Regions from separate parts of the Paenibacillus sp. FSL H7-0703 genome, predicted to be linked through region 3. Evidence: predicted binding sites of a transcription regulator. Region 3 holds the regulator's gene; each other region holds the start of a gene.
The links. Region 3 encodes LexA, which represses DNA repair genes until DNA is damaged. Its sites were predicted from a motif close to CGAACATATGTTCG; they were not measured.

Region 1 (3,178 bases), 4.7 Mb from region 3:
AGAAAGTACTAGCTCCACTGGCAATTAAACTGCCAGTGGAGTATTTTTTATGTTGAATAACGAACACATGTTTGCATATAATATTCACAGAGGAGTGATCATCATGCTACCAGACATCGAACGAAAATTACTGCGGATACTCTACAACTATTCAGCCGGAAGAAGACGGCTACCGACAATGAAGGAATTGGAGATAAAGACGGGAAGGCGCACAGAGGACATAAAGGCGGGGCTGCTGGCTCTTGAAAAGGATAATTATATCTTGTGGGAAAACAAATCGGACACACGGCATATTGTCATTATTGAAGGCTGGGATCGTGATCAGAAGATTGTCACGCCTCCGGGGGCTGCAAATAGGTACTATACAGAATATTAAAAAAACGAAAGTCCGACGCGTGGCGGACTTTCGTTTTAATGAGTGAAAAAGCGTATTAGGGCCAAACCAATAGAAACAATTGCCGATATTCCGATTCCGACAATCCATTTCATTAGAGTAGCGTTAGATTCGTTGATTTGTGCTTTTACATATGTTTCAGTGGCTACACCGTGGGACTTAAGTTGTTCACTAAAGATGGTCTTGATTCTGTCTTCGGTGGGCACTTTTTCGAAAAGTTCACGCATGTATAGCTTCAATTCTAAAGTGGATTTGTCCAAGTCTGATTTTGAAACCTTATCTTTTAAATCGTCTTTCAAGTCTTTTTGACCTTGCTCCAGACTTTCTATTCTACGCAGTATATCGTTCATTCCGCCTCCACCTCCGCTTCCTGTTGGGCTTTCCTCACCAGCTGCTGATTCATTTGAAGACCATTGTTGTTTAGGAGTAGTTTTTTGCCGTCTGTTTTCTTTTATTCCGAACTTTACTACATTTGAGCCTTCTCTATCTCCTATTTTCACGAAATTATTCATCGTCATCGCTCGAATCCCCATTTTCATTTTCTATTATAACCGGGGCTGTAAACAGGGTGACTTCGTCATTCAATAAAACAACAAAATGATATTCTCCGGCCGTATCAACTTCAATACCCTGTTGTGTGGCGACGCTAACGCCTCCATCTACAGACTTAATTTTCTCTATATCATTATTATTTTCTAACATTAATTCACTAAGCGGGAGTACATCCAACACATTTCCAGATGGGTCTCTAAACTCAGCAGTGATTCTATTGTTTTTAGGTTCATGTAAATGCATAGCTGAAGTAATGCAAAATTTCAATTTTGAAGGTAGAGACATCTTTCGTTTATAAAAAGGCTCATATATTAACATTTTTTTCTTTTCATCGAAAGCGCCTATGTTGGTCATGTCCTCTGAAAGGATAAAGTAATAAATTCTTGTATCGTTAAGCATATTCTCACCGTCATGAATCTCCATCGGCTGGAGTAGTTGCTGTGCATCTTCCGTAAGTATAGTTTACCCTATTGATACGCGTTTGGCTATATCTGCCAATATAATATAGGTAAACTCAGGAGTAAGAAAACAACCTAAATTGAAAAACTTCTGTGTGACTTGGCAATAATATTTTATTGCACAGAACAAGTGTTCGCAATATAATCAATACATAACACATCAGGAGGCTACATACATGTCTAAAAAATTAGAGGAAAATGGGTTATGGGAAAGCTCGCGCATTATTATACCGGAGCATAAGGAAGCATATTTAAAGTTAATGAAGGATCGCCAGCACCGCGGTAAACCTGAGTTGGACGACCAAGAGGTTCAGCTCATCGAGCGGGCGCTCATAGACTCTTACAACTCACGCAACGCCGTCACGGTGACCGTATTTAGCCCGTTTGACGATACGGTTATGACTGGTGTAGTTACGTCAATTAACACGGCTAGACGTGAGGTAAAACTGTTTCGCGGGGAAGATGATTTTAGCTGGATTAAGCTAGAGGATATTATATCGACAAATTTTTAAAATCTCTTGCTTACGTCATGCGCCCCTATATAATTAAGGTAGATTAATTAGATAGGCGGTGTGAGGTGTTAAGTAATGCGATTTATATATTACTCGGTATTTTGGATGCAATAGCCGTTATGGTGTTCTCCTTGAAAATATATATGTTGCCAGTTGCATCATATAAAAAAAGGATTATTGGGTTTGGGATATTCATAGCCATAATTTCATTTTTTATGCGTGTGGTTTTTGACATTCCAAAATGGGATCTACCTTTACAATATATACTCTTTATATTGTTTTTCCGTTATGGAATGGCGATTAAAACGCATTTAGCCGCATTTATCTTAGGAGCTGGTATTAGTGCATATGCAATTTTGCAGGTCGGTGTTTATTACCTGTATAACTTGTTGGGTATTTTGCAGACCGGTGTACTACAGCAAAACACAACCTATCAGGTCTTTGTCCTCCAAATAACATATATACTTATCAGCTTTGCTATATCTTTTGCCCTCAGGATTTATTATGTTGGATTTTCATTTATTGTCACGCCACCACACGATTTTTTGTGGCGTGAAAATTATTTATCCGAAGAAAATAGGAGAGTATCAATTAGCGCTCTTTTATCCTCTGTAACCATCTGCATAGCAGGGGTGCTTTTATACCAGCTAAGTCCGTTTATTTTGTTGCTTATGTCTATATTCACATTTGGTCTCTCTTATTTCTTTTCACGTAAGGAGGACAGGGAAGATGCTAGAAAGGCTATCGAGGCGTATCGCGTTAGGAATAAAAAGAGCTGATCCAGACGGACCCGGCAGCGCCGACGTACTAACATATATAATTGCGATTAAGCTTAATTGGTATTCTGGCCTAATACTTACGCTATTGTTCGGATGGGTACTAGGGGATGTTTTAAATGCCCTATTGGCCTTTCTTTCTTTCGTTGCCCTCAGGAAGTTTTCGGGCGGGTTCCATTTTCGTTCTCTAACATTCTGTGCTGTATTTTCAGCTGCACTTTTCGCAGCAATTCCATTGATACATTTGGGATATGAAGGCACGTTACTTCTTACAGCCATATCGGCAGTAATTGTACTCTATGTGGCTCCTCGCAAATCTAAGGACCTTAATCCTTCGGGATTAGATCCATATTTAAAATGGATTTCGTTAGCTGTCGTAATCACTAATTTTATAATCCAATCCCCTGTAATTGCTCTATCTTTCACGGCTCAGGCTGTTCTACTTCTACCACGGAAGGGAGGTGAGCAGGATGAATAAGAAGATCG
Region 2 (3,178 bases), on a different contig from region 3:
ATGCCGGCGGTACTTTCGGATTTGAATCGAGAGCCTTCGGATCTCTAGGCGGGCAGCATATTTTGGTAACGTGCATCAACTCGGTAGCTCCGGAAGTGGAGCCGGCTCACAATAAAATAATCAATAAGGAGTTTGGCCGTTAAGTTTAAAGCCGACATCGCGCCCTTTATTTGAGGGCGGATGTCGGTTTCTGCTGTGATTAACCGTCGTTTCATGCAATCGAGACACATATGTCAGCATTCAGAATAAAACGACATCAAAATAGATAAGATGCACGAGAGGCATAACGACGGCGTATTTTATATTCGGTCAGTCAAGCTCTACTATCAACTTCTTTACCACTTCCGCCAACAGATTGTTTACCGCCGAAATCGGTAAAATAGGTTAGACGCAAATTCGAAATAGAGAATAAGAAAATATATATAAATTTTTAGAAATATAGTAGGTATAGACGACGTAATATTACTAACCTACACATTGCACCAGCCTACAATTTCTATTTAAAAAAGACTTCAAGGAAAATCAAACATTAAGACTGTTGTACAAAAATATCAGAATTTCGTATATGTTATTCCGCTAACGGGATACGTTAGTTCAATGGAACAGCGACAGTCTAGGACTTTATCTTCTCGTCCTTAGTTGTCGCTGTTCCAATTTCTAAGTCCGTCTAAAACTTATTTTATGAAGTCTAGCGGTATGACAATTCGAAAGGTCGCATGGAATAAAGACACTCAGTCAAATACTTTGGTTTCTGCTGACAGTAGATTAAAACCCCGGATTGCTCAGGGGTTGTTTTTTATCTGATCGTATATTCGTAAACTTTATCCTGAATCTTTATCTCTGCTTTTAATGGCTTATCACTTTTAGCCACCTCATTGGGGATCTCTGAAAGATAGTACAGTGTTCCCGTTTTAAGTGGGTCTACGCTAGTTATGTTGGTGTAAGTAAAGTCTTCACCACCACGTTCCTCAATAGTACTGAATGTATCATAATCATATTTGTTATCAAATTTTAGGTTTACTTCCGCTATTTTATCCGCTTTAATACCTTCTGTCCCAAGATTTTTGGCTTTAATGATTAGAGCAAAGAAGGTGGAGTCTGTTTCTTTGGATTTGTATAGTGTGTGGAAGTCTCCCGGTTTAGAGGGTTCGATTTTTTTCGAAATCTTATTTCCCGTTACTGTTATATCAGCGAAATCTTGTATTGTAACTGTCTCGCCCTTTTTAATAGGTGTAACCGTATCTTCTTGCTTTTGTTCCACTGGTGCTGCTGGTGCGGCAGTATTCGTTGGCGTAGTAGCTGGTTTAGTGTCATTTGTTGTGGCAGTTTGTTTAGGCGAGCAAGCTGCAAGCGTTAGAAACGCGGCAGCCACCAATATACCTGTTACAATTTTCATATTATCCCCCTGATTTTGTATTTTCGTGTAGTCTATCAGACCTAGGAATATTTTTCTAGGACAAAAGTTTTGGATTCGGCATACAAAAAGCCTTGTCTAGAACGTATGTTCGGAATATGATTTCTACATAACACATCAGGAGGCTGTATACATGGGAAAGAAACTTGAGGGCAATGGATTATGGGAAAGCAGTCGGATAATCATCCCTAAACATAAGGAAGCATGCCTGAAGCTTATGAAAGATCGCCAACGGCGTGGTAAGCCTGAACTTGATGATCAAGAAGTGCAGCTAATTGAGCAGGCGATCATAGTCTCTTACAACACACGTCAACCTATATCGATAGTGGTTTTTAGCCCGTTCGATGACGAAGAACTCACAGGTGTAATCATGTCTATAAATACTGCTCGCAGGGAAGTGAAACTGTTTCGTGGCGAGGATGATTTTAGTTGGAACAAGTTGGAGGATATCATTTCAGCAAGTATCTAGCAAAAATCTAAGGGGAGTAAATATTCTACTGACGTTATCCAACAAACAAGAAATATTTTCAACCGCCTTACCTACGACATTTCAAGTCGAAGTCTTTCTAGGAGCATTTGACGCTAGTGTTTTAGCTGATTAACTAAAAAAGCAGATCCTCATATCGCAATCGAAGACTTCCTGATGATGATGCGTTACACCCGCATCAAGTTAAAGAAAGAGGCTTACAGAGTGGTACAAGACTATTACGGAGAAGCTCACTTTTACAGAAAAAGCCTGATGAGCTACAATGACATCGCGCTGGGCCAAGGTAACTTTTTCTTCGCTAGCGGTCCATTCGTTGTGCGAAAAATGGACCGCTGGCGAAGAAAGGTATCAATTTAGGTTAATGAAGCAATTCTATAGGCTCTTGCTTGTCGTGGCTGGAAAATTAACAAATGAGGCAGGAGGATCCCTGCCTTCGGCGTTTTATAATTCTACGTGTGAGAAAAGCGGAGTGGATAAATAACGCTCACCTGTATCAGGTAATATGACCACGATCATCTTGCCTTTGTTTTCTGGAAGTTTCGCAATTTGTGTTGCTGCATAAACCGCAGCCCCAGAAGAAATACCAACAAGCAGCCCTTCTGTTTTGGCAAGCAGGCGTGCAGTTTCAAACGCATCTTCGTTTTTAACTTTGAAAACCTCATCCACATATTCTTCATTAAAGTTATTTGGAATGAAACCAGCACCGAGTCCTTGTAGTTGATGTGAACCTGGAGTACCGCCAGACAGCACTGGTGAATCGAACGGTTCGACGGCTATCACTTTTACAGAAGGTTTTCGTTCCTTCAATACTTGGCCAACGCCCGAAATAGTTCCACCTGTACCTACGCCCGCGATAAAAATATCTACACCGCCGTCTGTATCCTGCCAGATTTCCTCCGCTGTAGTTTTGCGATGAATTTCTGGATTGGCAGGATTGCTGAATTGCTGTGGTATGAAAGAGTTCGGTATTTCGGCAGCTAAGAGCTCAGCACGCTTGATAGCGCCTCTCATCCCCTCGGATCCCGGTGTTAACACAAGCTCAGCACCGAACGCAGTCAAAAGCTTACGACGTTCGATACTAAACGTTTCAGGAAGTGTAATTATAAGTTTATATCCAAGAGACGCAGCTGCAAATGCAAGTCCGATTCCAGTATTTCCACTTGTCGGCTCGATAATAACGGAGTCTTTATTGATTAAGCCCTTCTCCTCAGCGTCTTTAATCATAGCATATCCAATGCGGTCCTTAACGCTACCAGCCGGATTTAAATATTCCAACT
Region 3 (3,178 bases):
TAGCAGCTGCGGCTTGAAAGACTTTAACGACCAGATATCTGTTTTTCCCGATGCGATGCTTATACGTTTTAACTCTATTTCTGATCATCTGCATATCTCCTTTGCTTAGGTCTGCTATATACATATGTCAATTGTGATAGTAATGTATCAGCATAAATCTATTAAAAGCAAAAAGAAGCTGGTACCTATATTACTAATGGTTAACAAAAAACTCATGCGAACCTGTCTTCGCCATTTCAACTTTACGTTGCAGGAGAATGTTACAGGCAGGTCGGCATGAGTCTAATAGTGTAGATAAATAATATGCAGTTTAGTATGAAAATTATTTACTATTAAGAGTGTTAAGTTTTTTCTCGTAGTACGCCTCTTGAGCAAGAATATGATTCAGTTGTTCAGAGAGCAGTTTATATTCTTGGCTGTCTTCTGGATAATTGTTTCTTTCGGAAATTACAGCTTCGAGTTGCTTTTCTAAATACCTGAAATGGATAAGTATTTGTATGTACTGAATACGATCGTAGGTTGTTATGTGTGATTTCTCTTTTGCATACAAATGATCCATTGTTGGTACTACACAGCTTATGGCGATAAATATCACAAAAAACGCTGAAATTATAATTTTTTTCATTTAATTCCTCCTACAGAGCTATGAGTAATTAATATACCATATTTATCCAAAACAAAGAAAGATCTATTAGTTTTGCCCATAACAGTATAGCTGCTCAAGATCAGTGGGTGATTATTTGAGATGAGGAGGCTGATTTTATAGTAGAAACAATAGGAATAGGTTGCTGAAATGAAAAAATAGTTGTGAGATACATAATAACAATACAAAACCGGCTTGCCCTAGGCAGCCGGTTTTGTATTAGTGGTTAGAATAACGGGGAAGAAAGAACGAGAAATCAGTGGAAGTCCCGGAAGAGTCCTACAACCTTGCCCAAAATGCTGACGTGTGTCAGGCGAAGCGGTTCAAAGGCTGGATTTTCAGGTTGAAGCCGGATATGATCTTTTTCTTTGTAGAAGGTTTTAACTGTAGCTTCGTCTTCATCTGTCATAGCTACAACAATATCGCCATTATCAGCGGTCTGCTGCTGACGTACGATTACATAGTCTCCGTTAGCAATCCCAGCCTCAATCATGCTTTCGCCTACAACAGATAACATGAATATTTTATCCTCACCAACAAAGTGTTGGGGAAGAGGAAAGTAATCTTCAATATTTTCTGTCGCCGTAATAGGAAGGCCAGCAGTTACTTTGCCGACGACGGGGACACGACTAATGGAGTAATTAATCAAGTTGCTGTTATCCGATTCGTCTTGACCGAGTAACTCAATAGCCCGTGGTTTTGTAGGATCGCGTCGAATGAGTCCTTTTTTCTCTAAACGATCCAAATGACCGTGAACCGTAGAACTGGAGGCCAATCCGACAGCCTCGCCTATTTCGCGTACAGAAGGGGGGTATCCCTTTAGACGCACTTCATTGCGGATAAATTCAAGAATGGCCTGCTGGCGGCTCGAAATCTTAGACATACCGTATCAACCCCATTTAGTAACGTTTGGGAAAATTATAGCATAGAACCTCCGTTCGTACAAACATAAGTTCTAAATAATCCCTAAAAATAATCGCGAACTTTTGTTCTCTTTTCTATTGAACAAAACAAATGTTCGTGTTATATTGTGAAAACATAAGAACAAACGTTTGGAGGTCGCAGCCAATGATGAAATATAGCACTTATCAAAGTATTTTTCCGATGAATTCAGAAAATTTGCAGGAGACCCGAAAAGAGGGTAGAGCGCATTTTATGCAAATTATTACTAATACTCTTTTAGTTAAGCTTCTTATTTTAGTGATTGTTGCTTGGATTGCAGGGGCAGGTGTACTTACGGTTTTCGCGGCACCTTCAGCTTCCAAGGAAGAAGTGACTAAACTGACCGTACAACCTGGAGATACGTTGTGGGAGATTGCCGCAAATCATAAACCGGAACGAATGGATACACGGGTATATATAGAAGGAATTGTGCGGATTAACGGTTTGGAGGATCGGGGAGTACAGGCAGGTCAGGTACTCAAGCTTCCTAACTTCTGATCTATAGACAATTAGAGCTTGTCAGGGAGCGTAATGCGGGAGCCTTGACAAGCTCTTTTCTACATGTCAAAGTGTATTATATCTTTGCTTTTATGGAGGGGACACAATTTGGATATAGACAGCTTAGTTCAGCGCATCAATGAATTAGCGCGCAAAGCAAAATCCGAGGGTTTGACGGAAGAGGAAGCCACAGAGCGCGCCAATCTTCGGGAAATTTATTTAGGTAACATTCGCCGTAATTTTCGGCAGCAGCTTGAAACGATTGAATTTGTGGACGATGATACATCGAAGGGAAATGACGGGCTGAAGCATTAAAGTTGTTAAAGCGCCCAAGCCTGCAATTTGCCTTTTGTTTTAGGTACCGTTCTCGGTATCTATATAGATCAGCTTTGAGGCAATTGTTTTATTGTAATATATCTGGGAAGGAATTGAGAGATGGCCCGATCATTTGAAAGAAAAGTACGCAAAAACACAGCGCATTTAAATAAATCGCGCAAAAAGCAAGGCATTCAAACCATTAATGGCGCAGGTTCTGCAATGGATATTTTCCGTGGTCGTAACATTACTGTGCCAATTATGCTGGCTGGTCTTTCTGTATTGTACATGCTTATGAGTTACTTTTTGACTAAGACTGGCATGCGAGGAATGGATTGGCTTGTATTCGGCCTCTACTTGATGCTGGCTGTTATCTTTTTCATCCGTCGTCCTTATCTGAAAGTGGGAAAGGATACTCTCTATATGCTGAAAGGTGGTAGAGAACGTCCAATGACGGCTGGGGACATGAAAGCCATCAAGATTGAAAAGGGTTACGTAACCGTTGAAAGAAAAGGTAAGGGCGGTAATTTCATTTTCACAAAATCATTAGGTCGCTATGACACGGATGCCATTGCAGAGCGACTTGAGAAGTTTGCGCTATCCAATCAGATACAGGTGGACAAGAAATAACTGATTTAGCCTGTAGCTCTTTAACAAAGGCCGTATGATGTTATTTCATATAACATGCTGCGGCCGCTTGCTTAATATGGGCACACATAACGATTCAAATATTTAACCGAGCAAATAGGTGTACATATACTGTGGAAAGAGAGTGGATAA
Region 4 (3,178 bases), 990 kb from region 3:
AATAGCGAAGCGCAAGTACATAAGCCTGTTGCTTTTCATCTGCCAGAACGATATCTTCCAGTTCTTTTTTATCAAATGACGTTCCTTTGAACATATTGTACTTGATCATTACATCTTCTAATACAGACAGCGAATACGGACCAAAATGAATGATATACCTTCCACGTTTGCGTCCCTGTCCCTGCTCTACCCTAGTAATCATCAATTCCTCATGATCCGGAAAAAGAGAAATCCCTTGTTGCTTATTTGCTTCCGAAGTGTATTCATCTTCATCGTCCAACTGCAATATATTTCCCTCACTTTGAAATTCACGAAAGCAGCCTTTGAACACCTGCTACGCAAAGTTAGATTCCGCGACAAAGCAGACTTTAGTTGATGCAAAAATGCCCTGCACAACTGTGCAGGGCATCAGAATCATGCTATTCAAACGGACGGTGCCATAACCCTGGCCCCAGTTCACAAATCAGGGTTCACCAAGCTTTATTCAAGCTCCAACAATTCCTGTTCTTCCTTCGCTTGCTGTGCCAACTCTTCTTCTGTAGGCGGAGCAACCGTCGTAACCAAATTGCTGGCCACCCGAATTTTTTGTTCGATCGTACTAGCAATATTCGGATTTTCCTTCAAAAATTGTTTAGCATTCTCACGTCCCTGACCAAGGCGCTCACCTTCGTAGGAATACCAGGCTCCGCTCTTGTCGACAATGTCATGCTCCGTACCGATATCGATCAAGCTACCTTCTTTGGAAATACCCTCACCGTACATAATATCCACCTCAGCCTGACGGAAAGGAGGGGCAACTTTGTTCTTCACGACTTTAATACGTGTGCGGTTACCCACAATGTCGTTACCCATTTTCAAACTTTCAATACGACGAACATCCAAACGTACCGTAGAGTAAAACTTCAAGGCGCGTCCACCTGGTGTTGTTTCAGGGTTACCGAACATAACACCTACTTTTTCACGTAGCTGGTTAATAAAAATAGCAATGGTTTTCGACTTATTAATGGCTCCAGAAAGCTTACGCAATGCCTGAGACATCAAACGTGCTTGAAGACCAACGTGGGAATCTCCCATTTCGCCTTCAATCTCTGCCTTGGGCACAAGTGCCGCTACGGAGTCAACAACTACAATGTCTACTGCTCCACTACGTACAAGGGCTTCGGCAATCTCAAGCGCCTGCTCTCCTGTATCTGGTTGCGATAGTAACAACTCATCAATATTGACACCCAGCTTGCTTGCATACGACGGATCAAGCGCATGCTCGGCGTCGATAAAGGCGGCTTGTCCGCCTGTTTTTTGCACCTCTGCGATAGCGTGAAGAGCTACTGTCGTTTTACCGGATGATTCCGGTCCGTATATTTCAATAACCCGGCCTCTTGGAAAGCCGCCCGTTCCTAACGCAATATCCAAAGCAATCGAACCACTGGGGATCGTTTCCACTTGCATATGGGTAGACTCACCCAACTTCATAATGGAACCTTTACCAAATTGCTTTTCTATTTGACGGAGCGCCATATCCAGCGCAGCACGACGATCTGACAATAAACTCACATCCTTCATTGTTTGTACTTTAATAATACCTTGTTTTGACACGCTTGCCAAGCATTTTTTCGAACATACATTCGTTTTTTTTATTCGCACAACTCTCTTCTATAATTACACCTGTCTCTTAAAACAAAAAAAGAACCGCTGGCAAAAGGCTTTGCAACGGTTCTTCCGATAAGATGATTATACCATGAATATCTATCTAAAACAACTCTACGAGTCACACTGTACATAGATGTTTAAGAGAGTTTCTCGTTCTCTACCAGCCTGCGCCACAATCTGTACAGGATTGCTTTAACTGATCGCAGTCGGATTGTTTCACGGTTGCCACTCAGTCTCAGTTCATGTACTTCCGTTTCCTTGTCGCGTTCAGCAATGCCAATATACACTAGACCGACTGGCTTCCGTTCGGAATACCCAGGCCCAGCTACACCAGTAACTGAAAGTCCAAAATCGCTATCCATGATCATTCTCGCCTGCTCTGCAAGCACAAGGGCTACTTCCTTACTCACTGCGCCTGGCGCATGGTCCCCTTCCAAATAATCATAAGGCACGTTGAGTAACTTCATCTTCATTTCATTGGAATAGCACACGATGCCACCTTGAAACATAGCAGCACTGCCAGGTATAGAAGTAATCTGTTCCATCAGCATTCCACCTGTACAGCTTTCTGCCGCACTCACAGTGAGTTCGCGTTTGGCCATTAGATCTACGATAACCTTCTCCAGCGCAACATCCTCGCTTGCATACATATACTCCGAAAGACGCTGCTGAATTTCTACTTCCGTAGCTGTCAACTTAATTAATGCTTCACTTTCGCTGGCCGCCTTGGTGGATATACGGATCGTGACTTCCCCTTCCTTGGCATAAGGAGCAATCGTAGGATCTGTCTGGGATTGGATCAAATCTAACAAATGGGTTTCAAGAGCTGACTCACCGATCCCTGCAAATTTTAGCATTTTCGAATAAATTGGCATTTCCTCACCGCTCAATGCTTGCTGAAGCAACCAAGGTTTCGCATGGTTTGCAAACATGGGTTTGAGTTCCTTAGGCGGTCCAGGCAAAACTACATAAAATTTACCGTCCTGTGCAATCGCGTCGCCCACAGCTAGCCCTGTCTCATTTTCAAGTGGAGTAGCACCTTCAATAGAAAGCGCCTGCCGGCGGTTATTCTCGGTCATTTCTACCCCACGGTTACGGAAAAATTGATCTAGCTTGTCCATTGCAAGACGATCTATGTGCAATTTTCGCCCCAATACAGCCGCTATCGCCTCTTTCGTCAAATCATCCTGAGTCGGCCCCAGACCGCCGGAAAACAAAATAATATCCGCACGCTTCTGAGCAATTCTTATCGCTTCCTGAAGCCGATCTATGTTATCGCCAACCACAGTCTGAAAATATACATCGATTCCAATTGTAGCCAGCTCTTGTGACAAATATTGAGCATTTGTATTCACTATTTGTCCGAGTAATAACTCTGTTCCTACTGCAATTATTTCAGCTTTCATCAATTCTTCCTCCTGTACTGCGAATATTATGGGAATTATATAAAGAAACAGCAATAAGTTTAGTCCCTATTGCTGTTTCCATAAAATTTATCCTGTTAAACTTTGGAGGAGCTCAGCAAATGGAT

Region 1: MHB46_RS21730 (YolD-like family protein) is a predicted target of LexA. The motif match lies at 1,528-1,541, and genes of this name have one in related genera.
Region 2: MHB46_RS25315 (YolD-like family protein) is a predicted target of LexA. The motif match lies at 1,495-1,508, and genes of this name have one in related genera.
Region 4: recA (recombinase RecA) is a predicted target of LexA. The motif match lies at 1,612-1,625, and genes of this name have one in related genera.

The regions. Positions count from the first base shown of each region.
Region 1 covers NZ_JBBOPF010000001.1:4,819,364-4,822,541, forward strand. Annotated here, with positions in the region: gene MHB46_RS21715 (hypothetical protein) at 104-376, shown strand; gene MHB46_RS21720 (hypothetical protein) at 412-912, opposite strand; gene MHB46_RS21725 (hypothetical protein) at 899-1,369, opposite strand; gene MHB46_RS21730 (YolD-like family protein) at 1,581-1,916, shown strand; gene MHB46_RS21735 (hypothetical protein) at 1,982-2,695, shown strand; gene MHB46_RS26275 (accessory gene regulator ArgB-like protein) at 2,646-3,170, shown strand; gene MHB46_RS21740 (hypothetical protein) at 3,163-3,178, shown strand, end outside.
Region 2 covers NZ_JBBOPF010000002.1:255,698-258,875, reverse strand. Annotated here, with positions in the region: gene MHB46_RS25325 (serine hydrolase domain-containing protein) at 1-143, shown strand, start outside; gene MHB46_RS25320 (bZIP transcription factor) at 797-1,396, opposite strand; gene MHB46_RS25315 (YolD-like family protein) at 1,548-1,883, shown strand; gene cysK (cysteine synthase A) at 2,343-3,178, opposite strand, start outside.
Region 3 covers NZ_JBBOPF010000001.1:90,465-93,642, forward strand. Annotated here, with positions in the region: gene MHB46_RS00400 (hypothetical protein) at 1-88, opposite strand, end outside; gene MHB46_RS00405 (hypothetical protein) at 323-625, opposite strand; gene lexA (transcriptional repressor LexA) at 900-1,526, opposite strand; gene MHB46_RS00415 (LysM peptidoglycan-binding domain-containing protein) at 1,715-2,083, shown strand; gene MHB46_RS00420 (DUF896 domain-containing protein) at 2,192-2,398, shown strand; gene MHB46_RS00425 (hypothetical protein) at 2,519-3,028, shown strand.
Region 4 covers NZ_JBBOPF010000001.1:1,078,055-1,081,232, forward strand. Annotated here, with positions in the region: gene MHB46_RS04195 (regulatory protein RecX) at 1-286, opposite strand, end outside; gene recA (recombinase RecA) at 481-1,542, opposite strand; gene MHB46_RS04205 (competence/damage-inducible protein A) at 1,785-3,053, opposite strand; gene pgsA (CDP-diacylglycerol--glycerol-3-phosphate 3-phosphatidyltransferase) at 3,149-3,178, opposite strand, start outside.